DNA from 4 places in the Sphingobium sp. LF-16 genome. Region 1 is predicted to be linked to each of the others. Evidence: riboswitches for the same ligand, from Rfam matches in the RefSeq annotation. Region 1 holds a riboswitch; each other region holds the start of a gene.
The links. Region 1 has a riboswitch for cobalamin ahead of DIZ22_RS00360 (TonB-dependent receptor). Riboswitches for the same ligand answer to the same signal wherever they lie in the genome.

Region 2: another riboswitch for cobalamin. It lies ahead of DIZ22_RS19660 (TonB-dependent receptor); the one in region 1 lies ahead of DIZ22_RS00360 (TonB-dependent receptor).
Region 3: another riboswitch for cobalamin. It lies ahead of cobW (cobalamin biosynthesis protein CobW); the one in region 1 lies ahead of DIZ22_RS00360 (TonB-dependent receptor).
Region 4: another riboswitch for cobalamin. It lies ahead of DIZ22_RS13990 (TonB-dependent receptor); the one in region 1 lies ahead of DIZ22_RS00360 (TonB-dependent receptor).

What each region holds. Positions count from the first base shown of each region.
Region 1 is NZ_CP029335.1:65,228-68,868, forward strand. It holds gene dapF (diaminopimelate epimerase) at 1-474, opposite strand, end outside; gene DIZ22_RS00355 (threonine/serine dehydratase) at 515-1,522, opposite strand; cobalamin riboswitch at 1,662-1,904, shown strand; gene DIZ22_RS00360 (TonB-dependent receptor) at 2,075-3,641, shown strand, end outside.
Region 2 is NZ_CP029335.1:4,183,076-4,186,716, reverse strand. It holds gene DIZ22_RS19660 (TonB-dependent receptor) at 1-1,471, opposite strand, end outside; cobalamin riboswitch at 1,608-1,801, opposite strand; gene DIZ22_RS19655 (ABC transporter substrate-binding protein) at 1,868-2,728, shown strand; gene DIZ22_RS19650 (acyl-CoA thioesterase) at 2,741-3,139, opposite strand; gene DIZ22_RS19645 (S9 family peptidase) at 3,139-3,641, opposite strand, start outside.
Region 3 is NZ_CP029335.1:3,954,678-3,958,318, forward strand. It holds gene fahA (fumarylacetoacetase) at 1-12, shown strand, start outside; gene maiA (maleylacetoacetate isomerase) at 9-653, shown strand; gene DIZ22_RS18600 (Rieske (2Fe-2S) protein) at 650-1,027, shown strand; cobalamin riboswitch at 1,058-1,300, shown strand; gene cobW (cobalamin biosynthesis protein CobW) at 1,477-2,529, shown strand; gene cobN (cobaltochelatase subunit CobN) at 2,529-3,641, shown strand, end outside.
Region 4 is NZ_CP029335.1:3,033,406-3,037,046, forward strand. It holds gene DIZ22_RS13990 (TonB-dependent receptor) at 1-1,795, opposite strand, end outside; cobalamin riboswitch at 1,986-2,231, opposite strand; gene DIZ22_RS13995 (copper resistance protein B) at 2,294-3,154, opposite strand; gene DIZ22_RS14000 (copper resistance system multicopper oxidase) at 3,151-3,641, opposite strand, start outside.

The DNA.
Region 1 (3,641 bases):
GACGAAGAAGATCACATGCGGGTTGCCGACATTGACGGCGGCCGGCGCGGGCAAATCTTCCCAACTGGCCGACATCGTCAGCGTGTCCATCGGATAGCCAAGCGGGATCGCGTCCCAGTCGAAGCGGGGCGCGCCCATGTCGACGCTGGCGCCGCCGTCCAGGCCCTTGGCGTCGAGCAGCCCGGCCCTGGTGCGGATCAGCACGTCCTTGCCGACGAACAGCGGTACGCAGCGGGTGGCGTTGCCGCAGGCTTCCACTTCCGAACCGTCGGAATTGAAGATCAGCATCGACACGTCGGCCTGGTCGCCGGTCTCGGCATCGCCGATGACGATCAACTGGTCACAGCCGATGCCGGCATGGCGATCGGCAATGGCGCGGGCGCGCGCCTCCGTCATCGCGACCGGCGCTTGGCGCGCGTCGATCACGACGAAATCATTGCCCAGACCATGCATCTTGGAAAAGCGGCTCATCATGGCGCCGCATTTAGTGCGGGACGGGGCAAAAGACCAGCGGTCAGGCGTTCGGGCCGCCGATGATCGCGGCATAGGTGGCCGGATCGACATTGGCGCCGGAGATGACGAGGGCGGTGGCGCCGTCGGTGGGCGGGGCGAGGCCGGCGAGCATGGCGGCGAGCGCCACTGCACCGCCCGGCTCCACCACGAGCTTGAGCGTGGTGAAGGCGAAGCGCATCGCGTCGCGCACCTGATCGTCGCTGACGACCAGGCCGCCGGCCAGCAGGGCATGGTTGATCGGGAAGGTCAGCGCGCCGGGGCTGGGCGCCAGCAGGGCGTCGCAGATGCTGCGTGCGTCGGGCGAGACGCTTTCCCGCACGCCGCTGGCGAGCGAGCGAGCCGTGTCGTCGAAGCCGGCGGGTTCGACGGCATAGACGCTGATGTCGGGGCGGGCGGCCTTGACCGCCGTGGACGTGCCCGCGACCAGCCCGCCGCCACCGCAGCAGACGAGTATCTGTGCGAGGTCGGCGCTGGCGGCCTGGGCCTGGTCGAGTATTTCGAGGCCGATCGTGCCCTGGCCGGCGATGATGAAGGGATCGTCGAACGAGGGGACCAGCGTTGCGCCGCGTTCGGTGGCCAGGGCGGTGGCGATTGCCTCACGGCTCTGGGTGAAGCGGTCATAGGGGACGACCTCGGCGCCGAGCGCACGGGTGTTGGCGGTCTTGATCGCCGGGGCATCGGCCGGCATCACGATCGTGGCGGGAATGCCGAGCAGGCGCGCGGCAAAGGCGACGCCCTGGGCATGATTGCCCGAGGACCAGGCGACGACGCCCGCCGCCCGTTCCGCATCGTTCAGCCGGGCGAGGCGGTTATAGGCGCCGCGGAACTTGAACGATCCGCTATGCTGGGCGCCCTCGAACTTCACCAGCACGCGCCGGCCGCACAAATCGTTGAGCGCGGCATTCTCGATCAGCGGGGTACGGACCGCCGCCGGCGCGATCAGCCGCGCGGCATCGGCGACGTCGGCGGCAGTGATGGCCATCAAGGATAGATCTGGCGAATCGGACATGTCGGCTCCTTGGGTCAGAGGCCCCTGCATAGCCGGCCACCAGCACCGCGCAACGATCCGCCGGGGCGATCCTGGCCCGCTTGGCAGGGCTTGTGCTTTGGCTTATGGGGGCCGCGCGCCGGGGCGGTCAAAAGCCCCGGACGCGCATGATCGCGCCGGTGCCCGCAAGGGCTGAAAACGGGAATGCGGTGCGGGGGGCGCAGCCCTTCCAAATCCGCGGCTGTCCCTGCAACTGTAAGCGGTGAGCGCGATGCGCAGGGTTCCCAGGCTCTTCAAAAGGGGAGGGCCGGAACCGGCCACTGGACCGATAGGTCCGGGAAGGCTGGCGCATCGCTGCCCTGACCCGCGAGCCAGGAGACCTGCCGGCGTCTGGTCGCTCTTGCCCTGGCCCAGGGGATGGCCATGGCGCGGTGTTTCCGTCGAGCGACGCCCATGGCGGCCGGGGCCGCATCGGTGCGTGGGGCGGGGCGCTGGCGTCTTCCCGATCCTCACGCAGCGACCGCATGTGCGGACGCCCCGGTTCCAAATCGACGGACGCCGGGGGACGATAAAATGAAGATGTTGGGGATTTCGCTCATCGCGCTGCTGGCCGCTACGCCGGCACTGGCCCAGGATGACGATATCGTCGTCACCGCTTCGGGCATCGCACAGCCGCGCGACGAGGTCGGCCAGGCGATCACGGTGATCGATGCCGACACGATCAGGACGCGCCAGGCGGTCGATGTCGTCGACCTGCTCGCCACCACGCCGGGCGTCCGCTTCAGCCGCAACGGTTCCACCGGCGGCGTGACCGGCGTGTCGCTGCGCGGCGCGGAGACGACCCAGACGCTGGTGCTGATCGACGGGGTCAAGGTCAACGACCCGAGCGGCATCGGCGACGGCTATGATTTCGGCCATCTGTTGACCGGCAATATCCGCCGGATCGAAGTGCTGCGCGGCTCCAACTCGGTGGTCTATGGCAGCCAGGCGATCGGCGGCGTGGTCAATGTGATGACCGGCGCGCCCAGCGAGGGTTTCGAGGTTAACGCCTCGGCCGATTATGGCTATAGCGATACGCTGAACGCCAAGGCCGATGTGTCGGGCACGCATGGCGCGGTGTCGGGCGGCGTCGGCGTCGCCTATTTCAACACCGACGGCATTTCCTCGGTCGGCCGGTCGTTCGGCGGCGTGGAGAAGGATGGCTATGAGAATATCGCCACCAACGCCAAGCTGAAGATCGCTTTCACCGACAGCCTCAGCCTCGACCTGCGCGGCTATTATATCCATGCCGATCTCGACTATGACAGCTTCTTCGGCGCGCCGGCCGACAGCAGCGACGTCAGCAAGCTGGACCAATATGTCGGCTATGCCGGGATCAACCTGGCGCTGCTCGACGGCAAGCTGACCAACCGCGCCGCCGTTACCTGGATGCGCAACGACCGCGACTATTATTTCGTGCGCGGCACCGACCCGGATTATGGCTATTCGGGCACCAATCTGCGCTTCGAATATGAGGGCGTCTATGCCCCGGTGGATCAGGCCAAGCTGATCTTCGGCTATGAGCATGAGCGGCCGGACTATGAGTATTTCGGCTTTGGCGACATAGCGAGTGCGAAGGCGAACATCGACAGCGTCTATGCGCTGGCGGTGGTGAAGCCGCTTGCCGGCCTCGCCGTCACGGGCGGGCTGCGCCATGACGATCATAGCCAGTTCGACGGCGCGACCACCTTTGGTGCCAACGCCAATTACACGCCGAACGCGGGCGCCACCAATATCCGCCTCTCCTATGGCGAAGGGTTCAAGGCGCCGTCGCTCTATCAGCTCTACGACACCTATAGCGGCAACAGCGCGCTGCGGCCGGAGCGGTCGAAAAGCTATGATATCGGCTTCGACCAGAGCCTGGACGGGGACAAGGCGGTGCTGTCGCTGACCGCCTTCCGGCGCGATACTCGCAACCAGATCAACTATGATTATGCGACCTACACCTATGGCAATCTAGACCGGACCCGCGCCAAGGGCGTGGAAGCGACGCTGACGCTGAAGCCGGTCGAGGCGCTGACGGTGGCGGCCTCCTACTCCTATGTCGATGCGCGCGACCGGTCGGGCGGGGGCACCGACGGCAATCGCCTGCCGCGCCGCG
Region 2 (3,641 bases), 450 kb from region 1:
TCGAGCTGGTGGAACAGCTATTATAGATGATCTGGTCGGTCGTGGTCCGGTCGAACCAGGTCGCGCCCAGCCGCAGCTTCTCGCCAAGGAAGCGCTGCTCCGCGCCCGCTTCCCAGCCATGGGCGCGTTCGGGGTCGAGCGCCTGATTCCCATATTCGGAAAAGAGCTGATAGAGGGTCGGCGCCTTGAACCCCTCGCCATAGCTGGCGCGCAGCACCGTCCCGGTCGGCAGCGCCCAGACGCCCCCGGCGGAAAAGAGGGTACGGCCGCCATAGCGATCATGATCGTCATAGCGCAGCCCGCCAGTCAGGGTCAGGCCCGTAATCGGCTGGGCATTAAGCTGGCCATAGACGCTGGTGATCTCCGCCTTGCCGCGGGCCGGGTCGGGAATCGGCACCGAAAGCGAGGCCGAAGGCGACACGCTGCGGAAGCGGCTATTCTCATTCTCCACCCCGAACAGCGCGGTCCAGCCGTCGGCGATCGCGAAGCTGCCCTGATATTCGAGCCGCTGGTTGCGCCCGGCGGCGTCGAAGCTCTGCTTGCGCGGGTTGCGCGGGTCATAATTGTCGCGATCGGTGTCGGTATAGCCATAGCCGAAACGGTTGCGGAAGCGGCCGTCGAGCAGTGCGACGTTAAGGCCGGCATAGCCGACAAATTCGCGATTGGTGCCATAGGCGGGGCTGTCCGCGCTGGTCGCGTCGAAATCGACATGGCCATCGGAATAATAGCCGCGCAGGTCCGCGCTGATTCCGTCCGCCAGCGCCACCTCGACCCGGCCGGTGACGCTGCGGTTGGTATAGCCGTCCTTCTCCTTGCCGCCAAAGGCCGGGCTGATCGCCGAAATGCCGTCGGTGGTGAAGCTCTGGCCACCGATCCTCCAACTGACCGGGCCGGTCTTGCCGCCCAATGCCGCGCGGGCGCTGACCGTGTCGCGCGACCCCGCCTCTATGTCGAAGCTCCCCTCCAGCGCCTTTTCGGGCATGGCGGTGACGACATTGACGACGCCACCGATTGCCTGACTGCCCCACAGGGTCGACTGGGGACCGCGCAGCACTTCTATGCGCGAGGCGTCGCCGACCAGCAGATTGGCGAAATTATAGCCGCCGCCGGCCGAGGACGGATCGTTGAGCTTCACCCCGTCGATCACGACCACGGTCTGGTCGGATTCCGCGCCGCGGATGCGCAGCGACGTCGCCGTGCCATAGCCGCCATTGCGCGAGATGCTGACGCCGGGCGTGCGCAGCAGCAATTCGGTGACGCCCAGATCCTGCGCCCGGTCGATCGCCGCCTTGTCGAGCACGGTGACGGAGGCCGGCACCTGATCGGCCGGCGTGGCGAGGCGGGTCGCGGTGACGAGGATCGAGGATGCCCCGGCATCGGCGGCGGCATCGGGCGGTGGCGCCTGCTGCGCCTCTTCGGCGAAAGCGGTGGTGGAGAGAAGGAAAGAACAGAAAGTCAGATATTTGAACACATGAGCCCCCGGACGAGGGACCGCATCCCAGGGACGATATCGGTGCCCGGCCGGGCGCGACATGGTCCCCGCACCTATGCGGTCCACCTGTCGCCACGCGGGTTCACCCCCGTCCGCTCGGCACACCCTGTCCGCGCGAAGGACGACCGCGACGGGCAGGTCTCCTGGCTCGCGGGTCATCGCTGATTCATGCCGCCTTCTCAGAACCTTGCGGTCCCAATGGCATATGGCACAAAGGCTCGCCGCTCACAGTTGCAGGGGCAGCCGGGGTCTTGAACCCCATTCCCTTTTCATCCCCGCTGCCGGGGAACCTGTCGCAGTCCGGGCGATAGGCGAGCCCGACTGGAGCGTCAATCTTCCTTGCCTGGCGGAGCGCGCCGGCTAAGGGAGGTGGCCATGCGGATATTTGCGCCCATCGGCCCCGGCAAGGGGATGATCGCCCTGATGATCGCCCTGATCGGCGGTGCCACATTATGGGCGGCCACCGCGCGCCAGCCTGCCAATGCAGGCAAACGTCCGCAACGGATCGTGTCGCTCAACCTGTGCGCCGACCAGTTGCTGGTGGCGCTGGCCGATCGCGACCAGATTGCCGGCCTGACCCATAATGCCGGCGATCGGCAGATGTCGGCGGTGGCTGCCGCGACCCGCGGCCTGCCCATCCTCGACGGATCGGCCGAGCAGATTTTGGCGACCAATCCAGACTTGGTGATCGGCATGCCGGCGCGGCGCAATCCGGCGATCGCGATCCTCAAGGCCCAGCATTATCCCGCCGTCGACCTGAAAAGCGCGGACAGCTATGCCGATATCGTCGCGTCGATCCGCACGGTGGCGCAGGCGATCGGCCATGCCGACCGGGGCGAAGCGATGATCGCGCGGATGGACCGGGAGCTTGCCGCCCTGCCCCGTGCGCCGAAGCCGAAGGTCGCCGCCTATTATCAGCGGCGCGGCTACATGACCGGCACCGGCACGTTGGTCGACGACCTGATGACGCGGGCAGGGCTGCGCAACCTGGCCGCCGACCTTGGCAAGCCGGCGATCGCGCAGGTCAGCCTGGAGGAGATGGTCGCCGCCCGGCCCGATTATCTGATCGTCGAGAGCGCCACCGACCGGATCACCGACCAGGGCACCGAAATGCTGCACCATCCGGTGCTACGCGACATAGCGCGCATCAGCCTGCCCCAGGCCTGGACCGTGTGCGGTGGTCCTGCCTATGTGCAGGCGGCACGCGCCCTCTCCCAAGCCGTCAGCGCCCGCTGAAGCTGGGCCGGCTCAGCCCTCGATGAAGTTTGCGGCGACTTCGGCCGGCACCCGCATCAATCGGCCGCTCTCCTTGTCGATCATCGCCCAGGTGGATTTGGCAGACACCTTCACCTTGCCGTCCGGCCCGGTGAACTCGATCAGCCGGTCGAACCGCGCGCCGCGCGGTCCTTCCGGAATCCAGGTGCGGCCCGACACGACATCGCCCTCGGTCACGTTACCGCGATAATCGACCTCATGCCGGGTCACGACCCAGATATAGGCGTCGACATGGGCCGGATCGGCATCGGTCATCCAATGTTCGACCGACAATTGCTCCATCCACTGCACCCACACCGCGTTGTTCACATGGCCCAGCACATCGATATGCTCGGGCCTTGCGGTGAATTGCTTGGTGAAGCTCGACGCCATCAGCCTTCCACTCCCAGCTGCCACAGGATGAACGCAAATTCCTCGGCGGTCTCGTGCAGGCTCTCGAACCGCCCGGACTTGCCACCATGTCCCGCGCCCATATTGGTCTTGAGCAGCAGGATATTGCTGTCGGTCTTGGTCGCGCGCAGCTTCGCGACCCATTTGGCCGGCTCCCAATAGGTAACGCGCGGGTCGTTCAGCCCGGCGGTAACCATCAGCGGCGGATAATGTTGCGCGCTGACATGGGTGTAGGGGTCATAGGACTGGATGGTGCGGAATGCGGCCTCATCCTCGATCGGATTGCCCCATTCGGGCCATTCGCCCGGCGTCAGTGGCAGCGTCTCGTCCAGCATGGTGTTGAGCACATCGACAAACGGCACATGCGCCACCACCGCGCCCCACAGGTCGGGATCGGAGTTGATGACCGCGCCCATCAGCTCGCCGCCGGCCGATCCGCCCGAAATGCTGATCCTGCCCTTGGCCGAATAGCCAAGATCGATCA
Region 3 (3,641 bases), 680 kb from region 1:
CCGGCGCGATGAGCGACCTCACCCTTCATGGCTATTGGCGGTCAAGCGCGAGCTATCGCGTGCGGATCGCGCTGGCCCTGAAGGGTGTCGACTATGCGCAGGTCGCCCATGACCTGCGCAGCGGTGCGCAGCGGGCACCCGACTATCAGGCGCTGGCGCCGCAGGGGCTGGTGCCCGCACTGGTCGATGGCGACAGCGTGCTGACGCAGAGCGGCGCGATCCTGGAATGGATCGAAGCGCGCTGGCCGCAGCCGTCCTTGCTGCCCGCCGACCCCGGCGATGCCGCGATCGTCCGTGCCATGGCCGGCATCATCGCCTGCGATATCCATCCGCTCGGCAATCTGCGCGTGTTGCAGGCGCTGCGGCAGGATTTTGGTGCCAGCGAGAATCAGGTCCGCGCCTGGATCGGCCGCTGGACCGGCGAGGGCTTCGCCGCGCTCGAAACGCTGATCGCCCGTCACGGCGGCACCTATGCGTTCGGGGACCGCCCCAGCTTCGCCGACTGCCATATCGTGCCCCAGCTCTACAATGCCCGGCGCTTCGGCGTCGACCTGACGCCCTTTCCGCGGCTGTGCGCCGTGGACGCGGCGGCATGCGCGCTCCCCGCCTTTGCCGCCGCGCACCCCGATCGCCAGCCCGACTCTGACATATGAGCGTCAGTGACACGCGCCTGTTCGCGACGCCGGCGGGTGTGCGCCTCTGCCCGATCGCGCAGATCGCCGATGGCAAGGCGCGCAATTTCGTGCTGCAGATGCGCGCCGGCCGCTTCCATGGCTTTGCCGTGCGGGATGGCGATCATGTCGCCGGCTTTGTCGATCAATGCCCCCATGCCGGCCTGCCGCTCGCGCAGCAGCTCGATGATTATCTGACCCCGGATGGCAGCCATATAAGATGTAGCTGGCACGGCGCCCTGTTCCGCCGCGACGATGGCGCCTGCGTCGGCGGCCCTTGTGTCGGCCAGCGCCTTACGCCCTGGCCGCTCGCCATGGCCGATGGCTGGATTGTCACCGCTGCCCAAAGCGACTAGGAACCGGCCCAGGGACGGCGCTTCGCATCGTCCCGACATGATCGCGCCGGTGCCCCCACGGGGGCTTAAAATGGGAAGGCGGTGCGGATGCCATGGCATCCAAGTCCGCAGCTGTCCCTGCAACTGTGAGCGGCGAGCGTGATGAACAAGGCTGTCCCCGATGCGGGATTAGCAGCCACTGGGCCGGACGCTAAATCATGCGAGGCCTGGGAAGGCCGTTCCTCCCGCTATGACCCGCAAGCCAGGAGACCTGCCAGCGTTTAGGTCGCTCTTGCTTTGGTCCAGGGGATGGCCGGGGCACGGTGTTCCGTCTGAGCGACAGGTTGGCGGCTGGAGCCGCGCGGTCACGCATCTGCGGGCGAACAAGCGCCCGTCCGCGATGCCGGCCGGCCGTGCGTTCGCGCCCGGTTCGCTCCCGCCCCGGTTGCTCCGGCGCGCGAGTATTTGTCATGGCCAACACTGCATCTGCCAAGATTCCGACCACCGTCATCACCGGCTTCCTGGGCGCGGGCAAGACCACGCTGATCCGCCACCTGCTGGAAAATGCGAAGGGGCGCCGCCTGGCCCTCATCATCAACGAATTTGGCGATGTCGGCGTCGACGGCGAACTGGTGAAGGGCTGCAACGACGCCGCCTGCCCGGAAGAGGATATTGTCGAGCTGGCCAATGGCTGCATCTGCTGCACCGTGGCCGACGATTTCCTGCCGACCATGACCGCGCTGCTCGACCGGCCGAGCCCGCCCGACCATATCATCATCGAGACGTCGGGGCTGGCCCTGCCCAAGCCGCTGGTCAAGGCCTTCCAGTGGCCCGACATCCGCACCCGCGCCACGGTGGACGGGGTGGTCGCGCTGATCGACGCCGATGCGGTCGCTGCCGGTCGCTTTGCCACCGACGAGGCGGCGCTGGCCGCCGCGCGTGCCGCCGATCCCAATCTGGACCATGACAGCCCGCTGGAGGAATTGTTCGAGGATCAGCTCGCCTGTGCCGATATGGTGGTGCTGAACAAGAGCGACCTGGTCGATGCCGACACGCTGGCCGCGGTCGAGGCGCAGGTCGATGCCGAGACGCGGCCCGGCGTAAAGATCGTCCGCGCCGCCCATGGTGCGGTCGATATCGGCGCGCTGCTGGGCATCGTCGCGGCGGCGGAGGATGATCTCGACGCCCGGCCCTCGCACCATGAGGCGGAGGGCGAGGATCATGACCATGATGATTTCGACAGCTTCGTCGTCGGCGGCGATGCGGTTGTCGATCCCGACACGCTGGTGGAGGCGCTGTCCGCGCTGATCGCCACCCATGACGTGCTGCGCGTCAAGGGCATGGTCGCGGTCGCGGGCAAGCCGATGCGGCTCGTCGTGCAGGCGGTCGGCCCGCGCATCCAGCATTTCTTCGACCGTCCCTGGCAGCCGCAGGAAGCGCGCCGCACCCAGCTGGTGGTGATCGGCCAGAAGGGGCTGGACCGCGCCGCGATCGAGGCCGACATCCAGGCCGTGCTCGGCTGATGCATCTTCTGTCCGCCACGCCGGGAACGATCAGCGACGGCGAGGAGGCGATCGACCTCGACCAGCCGCCCGGCGACATCGTCATCCTGACCGTGGCGGACAGCGACCTGGCCTGTTTCGCCGCCGCCGCCGCGCGCCTGCCCGATGACGCGCCGACCGTGCGGCTGGCCAATCTGCTGCAGCTCAAACATCCCTATTCGGTCGATCTCTATGTCGAGAAGGTGATCGCCAAGGCGCGCTTCGTCTGCGTCATCCTGCTCGGCGGCAAAAGCTATTGGCCCTATGGCGTGGACGAGATTGCGCAGGTCGCGCGCGAACGCGGCATCGCCTTCGCCGCGATCGCCGACGGGCGCGAGGGCGATCCCGCGCTGGACCTCGCCTCCACCGTGCCGGCGGCGATGCGCGAGCAGTTGCGGGACTATCTGCGCCAGGGCGGCACCGCCAATGCTTTGTCCTTCCTGCGCTGCGCCGCCCGGCTGACCGGCGCGGATGCGGGCGACCCCAATCATCCGCTGCCGATCGCCGACGCGGGCCTCTATTTGCCCGGCCATGACCGGCCCGGCGTGGCGGAACTGCGCGCGACCTGGGTCGAGGGGCGGCCGGTGGCGCTGCTGATCTTCTACCGCGCTTTGGTGGTCGCCGGCACGCTGAGCGCGGTCGATGCGATGGTCGCGGCCCTTGGCGCGCGCGACTTCAACGTTGCCGCCGTGCATGTCCGCGCGCTGCGCGAGCCGTTCGTGCGCGACTGGCTCGGCGGGCTGCTGGCCGACATCGCGCCCGACATCATCGTCAATGCGACCAGCTTCGCCGCCTCGTCGTCGTCCGAGCCGCGCGTGCCGGGCATCTTGGAACAGGCCGACTGCTCGATCCTGCAGACCGCCTTTGCCGGGGTCGAGGAAGGCAGCTGGCGCGGGTCCGCCCGTGGCCTTGGCCCGCGCGACCTGGCGATGAATGTCGCCCTGCCGGAAGTGGACGGGCGCCTCTTCACCCGCGCCGTCGCCTTCAAGGCGGCCGAGCGGTTCGATGAACGCACCCAGTGTGGCATCGTCGTACCGCGCGTGGCACCCGACCGGGTCGCCTTCGTCGCCGATCTGGCGCGCAACTGGGCGGCA
Region 4 (3,641 bases), 1.6 Mb from region 1:
GATGCGCGCCCGCATCGACCACGGCATAATTGCCATAGTTCATCCGGCCAAAGCCCGATGCGGTCGACCAGACATCGCCCACCCAATTGGCCGACAGATTGGCGCCGAAGTGGCCGGTCTGCGGCGCATAGACGATCGCGGCGCGGCCATATTGTTCCGGATTGCGATCGCGCTGCACCGAACTGCCCTGATTGCGGACGCGCGACCAGGTGTAGCTGGCCGACAGGCCCCAGCCACCGGTCAAATTCGCGTTCAGCTCCAGTTCGGCGCCCCTGGCCCGCACCTTGTCGCTGACGTTGATATAGGTGCCTTCCGGAAAGGCCGGATCATCATAGGTGGTGTCGATCAGGTCGGTGATGCGCCGGTTGAACCAGGTCGCTTTCCACCGGATCGCCCCGCCCGCCAGCGCGCCACCCAGCGCGGCGTTGAGGTTCAGGCTTTCCTCGGGCTTCAAATTCGGGTTGCCGACCTCGCAACAGGGATCATTGCCATAGAGCTGCGAGGCGTCGGGCAGCACGAAGGAGGTGCCGCCATTGGCCTCCACGAACAGCGCCTCGCTCACATCATAACGGCCCGAGACGTTCCAGATCGTCTTTTCCGATCCCTTCGCCTTGTTGTAGCGCAGGCCCGCGGCGATCCGTCCCTTGCTCGACAATTCGTCATTGGTGCGCAGCTGGAAGACGCCGGCATGGACCTGTTCATCGGTCGGCGCGATCAGCAGGACGTCGTCGCGGCCGTTGAAGCTCTGGAAATCATAGCCGATCAGCGTGTCGATGCCGCGCAGCATGTTGAGCTGCACCACCGCGCTGCCGCCATAATCCTGATAGCCCCAGAAGGTGCCGGCCGGGTAGATGACCTGCGGCGGCCCCGCCGGAATGGGGTTGCGGATCTGGACATAGGCGGTCTTCCAGTCGTGGAAATAGCCCTTGAGGAAGAATTGCACCCCATCCTCGCCGGTATAATCGAGGCGCAGGCTGGCCACTTCCTCATTGCGGTCGTTGCGGCTCTCCTTCGTCCGGGTCGCGCTGATATTGTCGAGATCGGCCTTGGTGTGCTGGTAGAGCGCGTTGAGGCGCAGGTCCGGCGCGATATCATATTGATATTTGATGCCCGCCGACCAGAGATCATAGCCGCGCGCGCGATCGGTGGCGCTGGGCTGCATCACGTCATAGGGACGATAGCCGTCCGACTGGCTGCGATTGGCCCAGACCACGAAGCGATGCTGGCCGATCGCGCCGCGAACATAGCCATCCAGGCTAGTGCCGGCAAAGCTGTCGAGGCTGGCATTGACTTGGCCGCCCAGATCATCGCTGAAGTCGCGGGTGACGACATTGATGACACCGGCCGCCGCCTGGGTGCCGTAGAACAGGCTTTCGCCGCCTTTCAGCACCTCGATCCGCTCGATCATGCTGGCGGCCATGGTGTCGTTGGGCGAGGTGCCGCCATAGAGGCGGTTGTTGAGGCGGATGCCGTCCATCGTCCACAGCACATCCTTGGTGCGCGATCCCTGCAACGCAATGTCGACATAGCTGAACGGCCCGGACTGCGACCGGATGAACAGGCCCGGCACCCCTTCGAGCGCGCGGGCGGTATCGATCGCGGCGGCATCGCGGATCTGCGTGTCGGTGACGATCTCGATCGCATGGCCATAGCGCGACAGCTGCTGCGGCAGCGTCTCTTCCAGGCTGGTGCCGGTGACGACGATGCTGTCGCCTTCTCCTTCGTCGGCCAGAGCCGGCGATGCAAAGGCGAGCGAAAGGGCCAAGGCGGCCCGCGAAACGATAATGGACTTCATATATTCCCCCATCCGGCGCCGCGTTCGACGGGCGGGGGCAACCTTCACGAGCGGCACGCGCGCGAACGTCCGACACACGCGCCGGCCGGGCGCCCATGGGCAACCGACGCGCGTTTGTCGCAGCGGCCCCAGCCGCTCGTTCGTCGCTCAGACGGAAGTTACCGTGCCGCGGCCATCCCCTGGACCAAGGCAAGAGCGACCAGACGCCGGCAGGTCTCCTGGCTCACGGGTCATCGCTTGATGCACGGCCTTCCCAGGCCTCGCAGGATTTAGCGTCCGGCCCAGTGGCTGGCGGATCGGTCATTCTGCCGTCCGCACATGTACATCGCGCTCACCGCTTACAGTTGCAGGGACAGCTGCGGATTTGGACAGTCACCCGTCCGCACCGCATTCCCTATTAAGCCCCTTTCGGGACACCGGCGCGATCATGATCCCATGCCGTGCGGCGCAGGATCGGCGGGATCGATAATCGAATATCAGGCGGGCTGCAAGCGCCTCTCAGAACCAGGCGCGCAGGCCGATCACTAGGCTGGTGGCCGACGGCCTATCGCCGGCAGCACGGGCATGGTCGGCCGTGTCGCCCAGCTTGCGTTCCCAATTGACGCCGACATAGGGCGCGAATTCGCGGGCAATCTCGTAGCGCAGCCGCAGCCCCAGCTCGATATCGGACGGGCCGGCGCCGATCCCCAGTTCGGGCACGGCCTGCGCCGCCAGATTGAACTCGGCGGCGGGCTGCAGGATCAGCCGCTGGGTGATGCGCTGGTCATAGCTCGCCTCCAGCCGCAGATGGGCGTCGCCCCTGGTCGACAGGAAGGCTTCGGCCCCGACCTCGAACCAGTAAGGCGCCAGGCCGTCGATGCCGATCACCGCATAGCTGCGGTCCGGCCCTTCGCCGAAATCCTGCCGCACGCCCGCCTGCAGGTTGAACCAGGGGTCGATCGCCCGGCTGTAGAGCGCCTGCACCTCGGCCCGTTCGAGCGATCCGCCGACCGTCCCCTCACCCTCGCTCTTGACCGCGAAGCGGTTGATGTCGCCGCCGATCCAGCCTTCGCCTTCCCAGGCATAGCCATCCGCGCCCTTGCCGGCGCGATATTCCAGCCGATCGAGCATCCATTGCGAATAGGTCATGCCGCCCCCTTCCGCGATCATCGCCGCGCGGGCGCTGGCCATGGCGGCGGGGTCATAGAGCGCGTCGGCGGCATGGTCGGTCGGCACCGGCGGGGCCGTGCCTTGCGGGATGGCGGCGTCGGTGGTGGGCATGCTGTGGCCCATCGCTCCATGGTCCATCTGGCTATGATCCATCGTCTGGGCCTGCACCGGCGCAGCGGCGGCGAGCAGCAGGAGCGCGATCAGCTTCATGCCGCGTCCTCCTCGTGGCGGACCGTCACGACCCGCATCATCCCGGCATGCATGTGCATCAGCATATGGCAGTGGAACGCCCAGTCGCCCAGCGCATCGGCGGTAAGGTCGAAACTCACCTTGCCGCCGGGTAGCACATTCACCGTATGCTTGCGCGGATTATGCGCAGCCTCGCCGGTCACCAGTTCGAAGAAATGGCCGTGCAGATGGATGGGATGGGGCATCATCGTGTCGTTGATCAGGGTCACGCGCACCCGTTCCATATGGCGGAAGGCGATCGGCTCCGCCCCTTCGGACAGCTTCACCCCATCGAACGACCACATATAGCGTTCCATGTTCGCGGTCAGGTGGATGTCGAGCGATCGGGTCGGCGTGCGCAGGTCGCTGTTCGGCGTCAGCGACCGCAGATCGGCATAGGTCAGCACGCGATGATCGACATCCTCCAGCCCCGTCGGCCGGTCGGCGGTGCGATCGGCCGGCATCGGCG